Regions from separate parts of the Anaerosinus sp. genome, predicted to be linked through region 2. Evidence: riboswitches for the same ligand, from Rfam matches in the RefSeq annotation. Region 2 holds a riboswitch; each other region holds the start of a gene.
What was found. A riboswitch is a leader RNA that binds a small molecule or an ion and turns the genes downstream of it on or off. The one in region 2 is predicted to bind S-adenosylmethionine.
Positions count from the first base shown of each region.

Region 1: it holds a riboswitch for S-adenosylmethionine, as region 2 does, so the genes downstream of both, metK (methionine adenosyltransferase) here and ACWZFG_RS10145 (MetQ/NlpA family ABC transporter substrate-binding protein) in region 2, are expected to answer to the same signal.
Region 3: it holds a riboswitch for S-adenosylmethionine, as region 2 does, so the genes downstream of both, metA (homoserine O-acetyltransferase MetA) here and ACWZFG_RS10145 (MetQ/NlpA family ABC transporter substrate-binding protein) in region 2, are expected to answer to the same signal.

Region 1 covers NZ_CBDNNH010000012.1:44,839-49,559, forward strand. Annotated here, with positions in the region: gene priA (primosomal protein N') at 1-1,536, opposite strand, end outside; gene metK (methionine adenosyltransferase) at 1,593-2,783, opposite strand; SAM riboswitch class I at 2,844-2,946, opposite strand; gene coaBC (bifunctional phosphopantothenoylcysteine decarboxylase/phosphopantothenate--cysteine ligase CoaBC) at 2,990-4,195, opposite strand; gene rpoZ (DNA-directed RNA polymerase subunit omega) at 4,205-4,411, opposite strand; gene gmk (guanylate kinase) at 4,408-4,721, opposite strand, start outside.
Region 2 covers NZ_CBDNNH010000018.1:406,425-411,145, reverse strand. Annotated here, with positions in the region: gene ACWZFG_RS10155 (D-alanyl-D-alanine carboxypeptidase family protein) at 281-1,438, shown strand; gene ACWZFG_RS10150 (glycerate kinase) at 1,455-2,597, shown strand; SAM riboswitch class I at 2,815-2,917, shown strand; gene ACWZFG_RS10145 (MetQ/NlpA family ABC transporter substrate-binding protein) at 3,004-3,828, shown strand; gene ACWZFG_RS10140 (methionine ABC transporter ATP-binding protein) at 3,852-4,721, shown strand, end outside.
Region 3 covers NZ_CBDNNH010000025.1:67,897-72,617, reverse strand. Annotated here, with positions in the region: gene hydE ([FeFe] hydrogenase H-cluster radical SAM maturase HydE) at 155-1,171, opposite strand; gene metA (homoserine O-acetyltransferase MetA) at 1,215-2,153, opposite strand; SAM riboswitch class I at 2,229-2,330, opposite strand; gene trhA (PAQR family membrane homeostasis protein TrhA) at 2,387-3,031, opposite strand; gene ACWZFG_RS12255 (DUF2157 domain-containing protein) at 3,418-4,719, shown strand.

The sequences.
Region 1 (4,721 bases), on a different contig from region 2:
TATAATATGACCACATTCTCTGCATAACACAAATGTAGAGTGCCCACGTCTATTTAATAAAATAATAATTTGTTCTTTATTTTCGAGAGTTTTCTTTATTAACGCATACAAATCATCTGATAGAATTGATCTTTTGCCTTTCGCTAATTCATTCCTCATATCCACTATATGAACACTAGGTAAATTGGAATTATTTGCCCTCTTAGGTAATGATAGCAACTTATATTCGCTACATTGAGCTTTATAATAGCTTTCAAGCGATGGCGTAGCACTACCTAATAATAAAATTGCATTTGAATAAAACGTTCTCATTTTTGCCACTTCACGTGTGTGGTAATAAGGTCGTTCTTCTTGCTTATATGAAACTTCATGTTCCTCATCAATAATAATGACACCAAGATCATCAAGAGGCACAAAAACTGCTGATCTAGCCCCAATAACTATACCAACTTCTTTATTATGCAACCTTTCAATCGCGTCATTACGTTCTTCAATAGATAATTTACTATGCATTACAACGATGTCATTTGAAAAATTTTCTTTAAATCTTTGAATCATTTGACTTGCTAAAGCAATTTCAGGGACTAAAATGATCGCCTGTTTATCTAACTTTCTAATTTTTTCTACAATATTAATATATACTTCTGTTTTACCACTACCAGTCACTCCATATAATAAAAATGTATCATGTTTTTTCTCGTATATTTTTGCAGTGACTTGTTCAATAGCATTTTCTTGTGACGGATTTAAAGATTTCTTTACCATTTGGAAGTGATAATCTTTGTAACTATCTCTTAACACTCGCTCATTTACAACGTGAATAAAGCCATCTTTCTCTAATGCATGAATTACCGAGGAAGAAAATTCCATTAATGTCTTTCGTGGAAGTTTTCTTTTTGTTAGCATTAGGTTTACTAAACGCAGTTGTGCTGGCTTATTTTTTAAATATATGCTCGGCTCTTTATCGCAAAATTCATTAATCATAACAAATTTTTCGAATTTTTCTTTCACTCTACTTCGGACTTTATATACTTTTTTAATTTTCCCCTCACTTAATAGTCGCTCTAGAACTTTTTCCATGTCATATGTAGGAAAATACTTTTTTAAGCAATTCATATTAAGCGGTCCATTTGCTTGCAAATATTTATAAATACAACAACAATTTATCCCATTTTCCTCTAATGCTATCGCCTCATAAAATAAATCCACGCTAATACTTTTCTTCCCAGGGATAAAAAGCCTCATACTTTCGCCTAGACTACATAAGTAATATGACGCTATCCATTTAGCTGTATCTATCATCTCTTGATTAAACCAAGCACTCTTGTCAATTACAGCAACCACTTCTTTTAATCCATCACAATTTTCAACAAAAGCGATTTCAACTACAAAACCCTCTAAATACTGATGTCCAAAAGGTACACAAACTCTCCAGCCAATATCAAGATAAGAAAATTGGTCGGGAACAATATAAGAATATCCTTTTGCAATCGTTTTTATTGGCATATTTATAAATATTTTTGCTACTTTATTCATCTTTTCACCATATTATCAAAATAGTAAAGGGACTCTTTTGAGTCCCTTTAGCATAATTAATTTAAAGCTTTTTTTAAAATCTCAACTTTGTCTAAGCGTTCCCAAGGTAAATCAACATCAGTACGTCCAAAATGACCATATGCCGCTGTTTTTGCATAAATCGGACGTCTCAAATCTAGCGTCTTAATAATTCCAGCTGGACGAAGATCAAAATTATCTTTTACTAACTGAACAATTTTAGTTTCCTCAATTTTAGCAGTCCCAAAAGTTTCAACCATAATTGAAACTGGTTTAGCAACACCAATCGCATAAGCAATTTGAATTTCACATTTATCAGCAAGTCCTGCAGCAACAATATTTTTCGCTACATATCGTGCTGCATAAGCTGCAGATCTATCAACTTTCGTAGGATCTTTCCCTGAAAAAGCTCCACCACCGTGACGAGCCATACCACCATAAGTATCAACAATAATTTTTCTTCCAGTTAAGCCCGCATCACCCTGTGGACCGCCAACAACAAAGCGCCCTGTAGGATTTATATAATACTTAGTTTCATCATCTAGTAATTCTGCTGGCACAATAGGTTTAATCACTTTTTCAATAAGATCTTTTTCAATTGTAGCTAAATCTACTTCTGGACCATGTTGAGTAGAAATAACAATCGTATCAATACGAACTGGCTTGCCATCAACATATTCTACTGTTACTTGAGTCTTTCCATCCGGTCTTAAATAATCAAGTTCACCATTTTTACGAACTTCCGTTAAACGTCGTGCTAATTTATGAGCAAGTGCAATCGGCAATGGCATAAATTCCGCAGTTTCATTTGTTGCATAACCAAACATCATACCTTGGTCTCCAGCACCAATTGCTTCAATAGCTTCATCCATAGTACCTTTTTTTGCCTCTAGCGCTTTATCAACCCCCATGGCAATATCTACAGATTGTTCATCTATGGAAGTTAAAATTCCACAGGTTTCAGAATCAAATCCATATTTTGCTCTTGTATAACCGATATTTTTAATCGTTTTTCTTACAATTTTAGGAATGTCAACATAACAATTTGTAGTAATTTCACCAACAACATGCACTTGCCCGGTAGTGATTAATGTTTCACATGCAACTCTTCCCATTGGATCTTGCGCTAATATTGCATCTAATACACTATCAGAAATTTGATCAGCAATTTTATCTGGATGTCCTTCTGTTACTGATTCTGACGTAAATAAAACACGTTTTTTAGTCAAATCTATTCCTCCTAATATAATATTTAAAATCAAAAAAAGCTCTCGAAAGAGAGCTTTTCACTCTCATCTTACAGACTATTCTGCAGGATTTGGCACCGTTTTGAATGATTCAATGGTTGCCGCAGCTTCATTGGGCCAGTCCCTCCACTACTCTTGATGAGCAAATATTTCATTTTAATTAATCATAATGTATCTTTTTAAAAAAATCAAGATACAATCTGATATTTTTTAATTATTTTATCTAAAATCAGACATGCTAGTTCATCTTTAGACATTTTATCAAGATTTTCAATTTTACCATCTTTATAAATAATTTTTGCAATATTTGTATCAATATTAAACCCTGCACCTGGTAATGAAACATCATTTGCTACAATCATATCTAGATTTTTCCGTTGGATTTTGTCTTTGGCATACTTAATCAAATCTTGAGTTTCAGCAGCAAAACCAACTAAAATTTGATTTTTTTCTTTTAATTGCCCCAATTCTTGAAGTATATCTGGATTCTTTTCCAACTGTAAAATTAACTTTTCTTCATTTTTCTTTATTTTATTTTCTTCCACAGTGCGTGGTCGATAATCAGCTACCGCAGCAGCTTTAATGATAATATCTGCATCTTTATATTCCTTTAATACCATTTCTCGCATTTCTAATGCATTTTCTATTTTTATTAATGTTACACCCTCTGGTTCTGGTAAATAGCTTGGTCCAGAAACTAAAACAACGCTAGCTCCTAATAAAGCCGCTTGCTTTGCAATAGCATACCCCATTTTTCCACTCGAACGATTGCCGATATACCTGACTGGATCAATTGCTTCAATTGTCCCAGCTGCTGTTACTAACACTTTTTTGTTTATTAAAGCTTGGGTAGAAATAAAATGTTGTTTTATTTCTTCAACAATATCTTCTGGATCTGCCAATCTTCCAATTCCACTAATACCGCAAGCTAAATGACCTGATTCAGGCTTAATAAATTTATACCCGTAGGTTTCTAAAACTTTTATATTATCTTGTAATATTTTATTTTCATACATATTGGCATTCATTGCTAGTGCAAATATAACTGGAGCTTTCGTTGCCATGATTAAAGTAGTTAACATATCATCTGCAATACCATTTTTTACTTTGCCAACAATATTGGCAGTTGCCGGAACAATCAATACTAAATCAGCTAAATTAGCTAATGCAATATGCTCAACATTCCACACTGGGACATCATTCCACATACTCGTATTAACCGGATTTCCACTGATTTCACGAAAAGTCAAAGGCGTTACAAAATTTTGTGCTGCTTTTGTCATAACAACATGGACGTTTGCACCATTTTTTCTTAAACGGCTGACGATTTCAACAGCTTTATATGCAGCAATTCCTCCAGTAACGCCAACAATAATATTCTTGTTTTGTAGCATATGAAATACCTACTTTATGCCAGATTTAGTTCTTTTGTACGATATTTGATTATCATAGATTTCTTCTAAAGCATTTGTTACTTTTTTCGTTGATTTTGTATGAACAGTTAAGGTATCACCGTCCATAAGCTCTCTTGCCCTTTTAGCAGCTAATACAACCAATGTATATTTACTATCAACTTTTTTAACTAAAATATCTAACGATGGATTAATCATTTAGATTCGCCTCTACTTTCAGATATATTTCTTATTAAAATTTTATTTCTAATTACATTACAACGCTCAGCTATGACAATTGCCATGATTTTTTTTACAGCAATCTCAATCTTATCATTAACAACTACATAATCATAGCATGCAGCTTTTGCAATTTCTTCACGAGCTAAACTTAACCTTTTTTCAATAACTTCTAAAGAGTCTGTTCCTCGGTCATGCAACCGTTTAATCAACTCTTCAATAGAAGGAGGTAAAATATAAATTAGAACTGCATTAGGAAATTTTTTCTTTATTTGTAATGCACCTTGAA
Region 2 (4,721 bases):
CAACTTAAAGAAACTGTATAAAAATGGACCAATAAAAAACATAATTAACAGTAGGAGAACAATGCTCAAGAATTTGAATGTAAAATGCACCTGTTTAAAAATTCGTAAAAAGTTAAAACCTATGTTATCAGTGTTTGGTTAAATAAAAGGAGAAAAGAATAAAATGATACGTAAGCACCTATAAGGGTTTATTTAGGGATGAAGATTCAGAGGGAGCTAAAATGCCATCTGTATCAAGGTTTGTGCTATTGTCATGGTATCATTCGGGGAGGAATTATTGTTGATTCTACGTAGAGTCGTATATCTATGTCTTATAAGTTTATTTATGTTAATAAAAATATCGGTTGGGTTCGCGTCGCCGGATCTTGAAAAGCTGACAGCACAGGCTGTTATTTTAATAGAAGCAGACACGGGGAAAGTTATTTATGAAAAAAATGCTGAGAAAAAAATGTATCCGGCAAGTACGACAAAAATTATGACGACGATTCTTGCATTAGAAAAAAGTAATTTAAATGATGTAATTATGGTAAGCGAGAATGCTGCTGGGACAGAAGGCTCTTCAATGCAATTAGCGACTGGGGATCAACTGCCGATGATAGATGCGTTGTACGGCATTATGATGTTATCCGGCAATGATGCATCCATTGCGGTGGCGGAACATATCTCTGGCTTAGTTGAGAATTTCGCTGCGCTAATGAATGAAAAAGCACAACGCTTGGGGGCGTTTCATACGCATTTTGCAAATTCTTGCGGGTTACCAGATCCCAATCATTATACAACTGCACATGATTTGGCACGAATTGGAGCGTATGCATATAAAAATCCTATGTTTAGAGAGATTATCAAAACGCAGTATAAATCTTTTTCGTGGCGAGAATACCAAGCCCCCGTTCTATTTGAAAATACAAATTTACTATTGGGAAATTATCAGGGGATTAATGGAATGAAAACAGGCTATACGGAGGCAGCAGGGGAGTGTCTTGTTGCTTCTGCCGAGCGAGATGGTGTAAATCTTATTGCTGTAGTTTTGCACTGCGCGCAGGATTATCGCTGGTATGAGGCCGCGGCGTTATTAGATTATGGCTTTGAAAAAGTAACAATGGAAACAATGGTGACAAAAGAAGGCTCAAGCACTTTTGTGCGTGTAGATGATGGAATTTCTTATCGCGTAAAAGCAAGTCCTAATGAAGATATCAAGATTGCGGTATCTAACGGTGATAGAAATCGTTATGCATTGCAACTTGAAGTACCGACAGTTAGGGCACCTGTGCGAAAGGGACAAGCTGTTGGAAAGATAAATGTACTTTATGGCGAAGAAGTTGTAAGGCAAATAGATTTGCTGGCTGAAGAAGATGTTGAAGCAGGATTCAATATTTTTGCGAAGGTAGCAGGGCTTTTTTATGATGTAATTCAATGGGCAAGAAGTGCTATGGAATAAATAAGGGGGTGGAAATGTGAAAATTATCATTGCACCGGATTCGTTTAAGGGGAGTTTGTCAGCGATTGCGGCGGTCAAAGCGATAGAATGTGGAATGAAGAGAATTTTTCCCGCTGCGGATTTCATAAAAATGCCGATTGCGGATGGTGGTGAGGGAACGCTTGATACGCTTGTTTATGCGACTGGCGGAAGCATTGAAAAAACAAAAGTTATGTCGCCAATTGGTGGAACGGTGGAGGCAAGATGGGGCATCTTAGGGGATGGCAAGACCGCAATCATTGAAATGGCAGAGGCCTCAGGGTTGACATTGGTTGAAGCGGCAAAATGTGATATCAATAAAGCGACGACCTACGGAACGGGACAATTGATGAGGGCGGCGCTTGAAAAAAATTTACATAAGATTATTGTTGCCATTGGCGGCAGTGCGACGAATGATGGCGGCTCAGGAATGGCACAGGCTTTAGGGGCTAAATTCTTAGACGAAAATGGAGAAAGTATAGCGTTTGGTGGAGCAGCATTAACTTCTTTGGCAAATGTTGATTTAAGCAAATTCGATAGAAGAATCGAGCAGGTGGAAGTAGTTGTCGCTTGCGATGTTGCAAATCCGTTATGTGGTGAAAATGGTGCATCAGCAGTATATGGACCGCAAAAAGGTGCAACAACTGATGATGTGCGAAATCTTGATTGCGCATTAGGCCATTATGCAGATATTATGACAAGGGTCACGGGGAAAGATTTTCGGAATAGCGATGGTGCGGGGGCGGCAGGAGGACTTGGAGCAGGACTTTTGTGGTTTACTGGGGCAAGGATGAAACGCGGAATTTCGCTTGTTATGGAAACGCTCAATTTTGCGGAAAAAATCAAAGAGGCTGATTTAGTCATTACGGGGGAAGGCCGTACAGACAAGCAAACCTTATGTGGAAAGGCACCAATTGGAATTGCTGAGATTGCGAAAGCGTATCATATTCCTGTTGTCTGTATCTCCGGCGCATTGGGCAAAGGGTATGAAGAAATTTTTAAGGGCGGCATTGATGGTGTACAAGCAATCCCACACCAACCAATGCAGTTAGAAGATTGTATGAAAAATGCCGAAGTGCTCCTCACGCTTGCCGCTGAACGAGTGGCGAGATTGATAAAAATAGGGCGAGAATTAAAGTGAAAATAGAAAAATAATCGGTAGATAGAAAGATTACTTAATTGAGTGTTTTATAATGAGTAAATATATTGATGATGTAAAATATTTCAATAATAAAGTTTTAGGGCGAGTAAAGAGGCATTAAAATTTATTTTTAAACGGTAATTGTTACAAGTATACGATTTTTTATTGACAAGAGAATTTGTTAGTGATATTATCTAAACCATAATTAAATGAGAAGCTCTTATCAAGAGAGGTCGAGGGACTGGCCCGATGAAACCCGGCAACCGGCAGAAATGCAGTGGTGCCAAATCCAGCAGGAGTATATTTCCTGGAGATGAGAGAAAAGTAGTGTATGAATGATAGGCTCTTTTCCTCACGGAAAAGAGCCTTTTTGTTTGACTGGAAATAATTTTAGGGGGGATTTTAAATGAGAAAAAAGTGGGTAGGGTTGATTTTGGCTATGGTGGCAGTTTTGAGTATGACGCTAATCTCGGGTTGTACTTCCGATAAAAATGCAGATCCTTCGGCGGAAAAAACATCAATAAAGGTTGGGGTAACGCCTGGACCTCATGCAGAGGTTATGGAGGTTGTACAAAAAGTAGCGGCGAAAGAGGGTTTAACTATTGAAATTATTGAGTTTAGTGATTATATTCAACCGAACGTCGCATTAAATCAAGGGGAGATTGATGTGAATAGTTATCAGCATCAGCCATTTCTTGATGCACAGGTGAAAGACCGTGGCTACAAAATCGAAACTTTGGCAAAAACAATTTTGTTCCCAATGGGGGTATATTCCAAAAATTTGACGGCGATTCAGCAAGTTCCGGAAAATGGTGTAATCGCGATACCTAATGATCCTAGTAACGGTGGCAGAGCGTTAAACATTTTAGAAAAAGCGGGTCTGATCAAGTTAAAAGAAAATGCTGGACTTAGTGCGACGGCAGCGGATATTGTGGAAAATCCGAAACATCTTGTAGTCAAGGAATTAGAAGCGGCGCAGATTCCATTATCGTTAAGTGATGTCAGCCTTGCAGTGATCAATACGAATTATGCAGTTTCCGCAGGGTTAGTACCAACGAAAGATGCATTGTTTTTAGAAGATGCAGCTTCACCCTATGCGAATATTTTAGTCGTTCGGTCAGCGGATAAAGAGAATATAGCTTATCAAAAATTTGTGAAGGCTTATCATTCAGAAGAAGTAAAACAATTTGTCAATGACCATTTTGCTGGTTCGGGAATTGCAACTTGGTAAATAGATTAAAGGAGTGAAAAAAGTTGATTCAGCTATCGAATATAGAAAAGATTTATGATGGAGCATCGGGCCCAGTTCACGCATTAAAAGGCATTAATCTTCATATTAAGCGCGGGGAAATTTATGGTGTTATTGGACTTAGCGGTGCAGGAAAAAGTACATTAATTCGGTGTATTAACATGTTAGAACGTCCGACAAAAGGAAAGGTCATTGTTGATGGCGAAGATTTGACAGCGATGTCAGATAGTCAGCTTAGAAAAGCGAGAAAAAGTATCGGCATGATTTTTCAGCATTTTAATCTGCTTTCTTCAGCTACTGTCTATGAAAATGTAGCGTTTCCATTAACATTAATCGGAACAAAAAAATCGGAGATAGCAAAAAAGGTTTTACCTTTGTTAGAATTGGTAGGACTTGCAGATAAAAAAGATCAATATCCTGCGCAACTAAGTGGTGGTCAGAAGCAAAGAGTAGGGATTGCGAGAGCTTTGGCAAGTGATCCGAAGGTGCTTTTATGCGATGAAGCAACTTCTGCGCTTGATCCACAAACGACGAAATCTATTTTGGAATTAATCCGTGATATTAATCAAAAATTGCAATTAACTGTAGTTTTAATTACCCATGAAATGCAGGTAATTAAAGAAATTTGTGATAATGTAGCTGTGATAGAAAATGGTGTGATTTGTGAGCAAGGGACAGTGCTGGATGTATTTACGAATCCACAGCAACCGATTACGAAAGAGTTTATCAGTGTCATTATCAGTCGTGATATTCCAGAGGCATTTAAAGATGCTAAGATATCGCAAATCCCAATTCCAAATAGTAGTTTATTAGTTCGCTTATCCTTTATCGGAAATTCGGCGGAAGAACCGGTAATATCCAGCTTAATTCGTCGC
Region 3 (4,721 bases), on a different contig from region 2:
ATTCATTAGAACAGCTTTCAAGCCAATGGCAATTAGACCGTTGTTTTGAACCAAAAATATCATCAGATCATCGCCAAACATTATGTAATCAATGGGAAAAAGCAATTCGTCTCTTTTCAAAGGGCTAAAATAAATAGAGGTGACTAAGTCACCTCTATTTATTTTTTCTAAAGCCATATCCTTCGGAAATTTTCCTACCAAGAGCCAACACCTTTTCACAAATTACCGCTCTGCTCTTTTGCGGTGTATCATCTATGCCGCTTTTCCCTGGATAGAGCTGATATTTTTTTCTATATGATAAAGAGGTAACATTTGGCATGATGACATTTGCACCACCTTGCAATGCGCGGAATCTTGCTGTCTTATCCAATGTTTCCATTGCTGTCGTTGCTGGAATATTAATGTCTGGCATTAACAAACGAATGAGTGCAATCACTTTTAGACTCAATTCCAAATTGCCACTTTCACAATCAGCCAGCGGCGTTGCAGGATTTGGTATGAACGGCCCTAGTCCAACCATATCTAAAGGAAATTCTTTAAAAAACAAAATATCCTCTGCGATGGATTCTAGCGTTTGTCCTGGCAATCCAATTAAACAACCTGAACCAACTTCATACCCAAGCCTTTGCAAATCTTCCAAACAACGCACACGATTTTCAAAGCGCATTCCTGGATTCAATTTATGATATAACGATTGATCTGTCGTCTCAATGCGAAGTAAATAACGATCAGCACCAGCCTCTTTATAAGCTTTATATTCTTCATAAGTTTTCTCGCCAATGCTAAGGGTTATCGCTACATCCATTGCTTTTATCTGCTTTAATATCGCTGTCATTTTATCTACTGAAAAGCTGTCATCTTCACCAGATTGCATTACAATCGTTCTATATCCTAACTCCTTTGCCAATTTTGCTTCCGCAACAATTTCTTCTGGAGATAATCGATACCGATCTACCTCTCTATTTGCACATCTTAATCCACAGTAACAGCAATTCTGCTTACAGTGGTTAGAGAACTCAATCAGACCACGTAAATGCACTTCATCGCCAACGTACCTTTTCCGTACAGCATCTGCGGCATTTGCAAGTCCGCTATAATCACCTAAAAGAATCTCTACTATTTCCGCTTTATTTAACTGCTGGCTTTGCATCACTTTTTCGATTAAATTCATGTTTTCATCTCCATGACTGCATCATTGGCCAATTTAAATATAATTAGCCAATTCCATTATTATAGAAAAGTTTCGTTAAGTCAAATGGTGTTTCTTGATATACATAATAATTTAACCAGTTTCCAAACAATAGATTAGCTACGCTGCGCCATTTTACTAATGGCACTTGCGTCGGATCGTTATTCGGATAATAATTGCATGGAATATGCATATCCATTCCAGCTTTAATATCGCGATCATATTCCGCTTTTAGCGTCATTGGATCATATTCGGCATGACCTGTAATAAAAAACTGCCGTTTCTCCAGATTTGCCACTGCATAAATTCCTGCTTCTCCTTCTGCCTCAGAAAGGATTGTAAGTTCCGGAATTTTTTCAATGTCTTCTTTGCGAACTTCAGTATGCCTGGAATGAGGCACATAAAACTCATCATCAAAGCCTCTAAATAATGGCTCGTAATCTACATTTCTCTTATGTTTATATACGCCAAACACCTTGGGGCTTACCGGATACTTTTTAATTCCATAATGATAGTATAATCCCGCCTGTGAGCCCCAACAAATATGAAATGTCGAATATGCATGCGTTTTACTCCATTCCATAATCCCACAGACTTCTTCCCAATAGTCAACTTCCTCAAAGTCCATTTGTTCTACCGGAGCGCCGGTAATAATAAAACCATCATAATTTTTATGCTTTACATCAGCAAAAGTCCCATAGAATTGCGTCAAATGCTCTTGGGATGTATTTTGTGGTGTATAGCTTGCAGTATAAATAAAATCAACTTCTACTTGAAGCGGAGAATTTCCTAAAAGCCGTAATAATTGTGTTTCAGTTACAGATTTTATCGGCATTAAGTTTAAAATTAAAATTTTTAATGGACGAATATCCTGACTGTACGCTCTATCATCATACATCACAAAAATATTTTCCTTTTCTAAAATACTTGTCGCCGGTAAATTATTGGGAATCTTAATTGGCATAACTAAAACACTCCTTTATTCTCGTATAAAAAATCAAGTCCCTTTCTCAGAGAAAGGGACTTTTATTGCCACACAATCTCATCTTTCAGGAATTCTCCTGCTGGAATTAGCACCACTGCACCACGTGCCGGTTGCTGGGTTTCATCGGGCCAGTCCCTCAACCTCTCTTGATAAGAAATTTATTTAATTTTTGATGAATATATTACCACAATCTAAACCGCTCGTCAATGATATTATCTTGTAATTGATAAAGGTAAAACATAGCCAATAACAGCGATAAAATGCATCGCACTTCCAGCCAGAACAAACATATGCCAAATCGCATGATTATAAGGAACTCGTTTTGCCAGATAAAAGCCTGCACCTGCAGTGTAAGCAAGTCCACCAGCAACTAACCAATAAATCGTCTCAATCGGTACACTTTCCATTAATGGGCGAATAATGATTAAAGCAAACCACCCCATTAAAAGGTAACAAACCGTCGAGAAGATTTTAAAGCGTTTCACAAAGAAAGCTTTAAAAATAATTCCTGTCACAGCTAGTCCCCACATAAGTCCAAAAACAATCCAACCTAAAGTCCCATGAAGTGGAATTAATGCAAAGGGTGTATAATTTCCCGCAATTAGCACATAGATTGCAGAGTGATCAAGGAATTTAAAGAAAGCTTTCTTTTTCTCATTGGTAAAACTATGATACAAAGTAGATGCTAAATACAATAAAATTAAAGATACTCCATAAATCGTACCACTTACTAAGTGCCACAAACCACCATAGTTACCCGCAACAACAATCATTGCAATCAAAGCAGCTACAGATAATACAGCTCCAACACCATGCGTAATGGCATTAATTAGCTCCTCACATTTTGCTCTTAACATGCTACCTCCAAATAATTTATTTATGATATATATTATACCTCCCTTATAAAAAAATTGAAACAGTATTCGGCTTGAAATCCAAGCCGAATACTGTTTCTTTTTGAGCTAGCTCTCTATTCTTTAGCAGCCCCAGCCGCCGCCACAACAGCAGCATAACAATATTATAACGATAATAATAAACCAAACCCAATAGCAATTTCCACCGCCATTAAAGCCCATAATAAAACGCCTCCTTGAAAGATAATGCAGCTCTTAGCTACTGTATACTATGAACCCAGACGCTTTTTTGCTACTATTACAATCATTACCTTCATAAAATTAAAGGAAACTAAAAAACAATAGCGAAAAAATAGTTGTTAAGCTATATCTATTGGAGGTAATCACTCATGAATCAGTCGCATTATGAATGGCTAAAATCACAAGTTCCCATATTAATAGATAAAAAAATAATTTCATCAGATACAGCGCAAAATATCCTTAAACATTATGATATTGAACAAGAGGAAAATGACGATAAGTTCAATCGTATTGTAACTTTCATTGGCGTTATCTTTATCGGGCTTGGGTTGCTCCTTGTTTTAGCCTATAATTGGGATAACCTAACTCGGGCATCTAGACTTTCAATCGCAGTAGGACTGTTATTCATTTCTCAAATCGCAATGTTTCTCGGAATCGTTTACAATAAACTAACAAATACCTATAAGGAATCATTAGCCGCCTTCCAATCTTTAATGATTGGCGCTTCAATCTCTCTCGTTGGGCAAAATTATGAAATTGCACTACACCTGGATACAGTACTACTCATCTGGATGTTTTTAATTTTACCACTTGCATATCTAACCAGAACCGTTTCACCGGCTATTTTATATAGCATTCTCAACATGATTTGGCTCATTGATAATTTCAGTACACCCCAAGCGATCAGCGTTTGGTTATTTATCATACTGCTTATTCCAATTTATCGTCACTTTGATAAAAATATGATCATTTCCTCAACCCCTTTAGCTTGGTTAATCGTAATTAATTCATTAGCTGCATTTATTCTTACCTTTGAAAAATATTTCAACGATTTAATGATGCAATGTTTAACTTTGTTTTTCTGCTTTCTTTTTGTTATCGGTAGTCACCTCGAAGTAAAGACAGCCGTATCTCGCCGCCCATTAACAACCATTGGTGTTTTTGGGCTCATCACTTCCTGCTATTCACTTGTTTTTTCAATATGTTGGCAAAACGTTCCTCAAAATTTCACAAATCCAGTATGGTCTATTATTCTAATCCTCAGCATATTATCTTTAGGATTTAGTTATAAACTCTTCCAAGTCAGCAGCAATTTATTAACAAAACTTCTTTTAGCCTCACCTATTATAATTATCACTGCCTGTCTTCTCGCAGTATTTACAATGCAAGAAATTTATTCGGTTTCTTTAGCTAGTATTTATTTGTTGGCAATTGGACTTTTATTAATGGAAAAAGGATTTCGTCAAGCAAATTCTGCTCTATTAAATATGGGTATGCTTTTAGTTAGTTTTCTAGTAACAGCAAAATTCTTTGATTCTACAATTAGTTTCTGGAATCGAGGCATCGCATTTATTATCATTGGGTTCATATTTATTTTAATAAATTTCCAGATGATAAGACAAAAGAAAAATATTGAAGGTAAAACATCTTTTTCCTCAAAAACAAAATAATT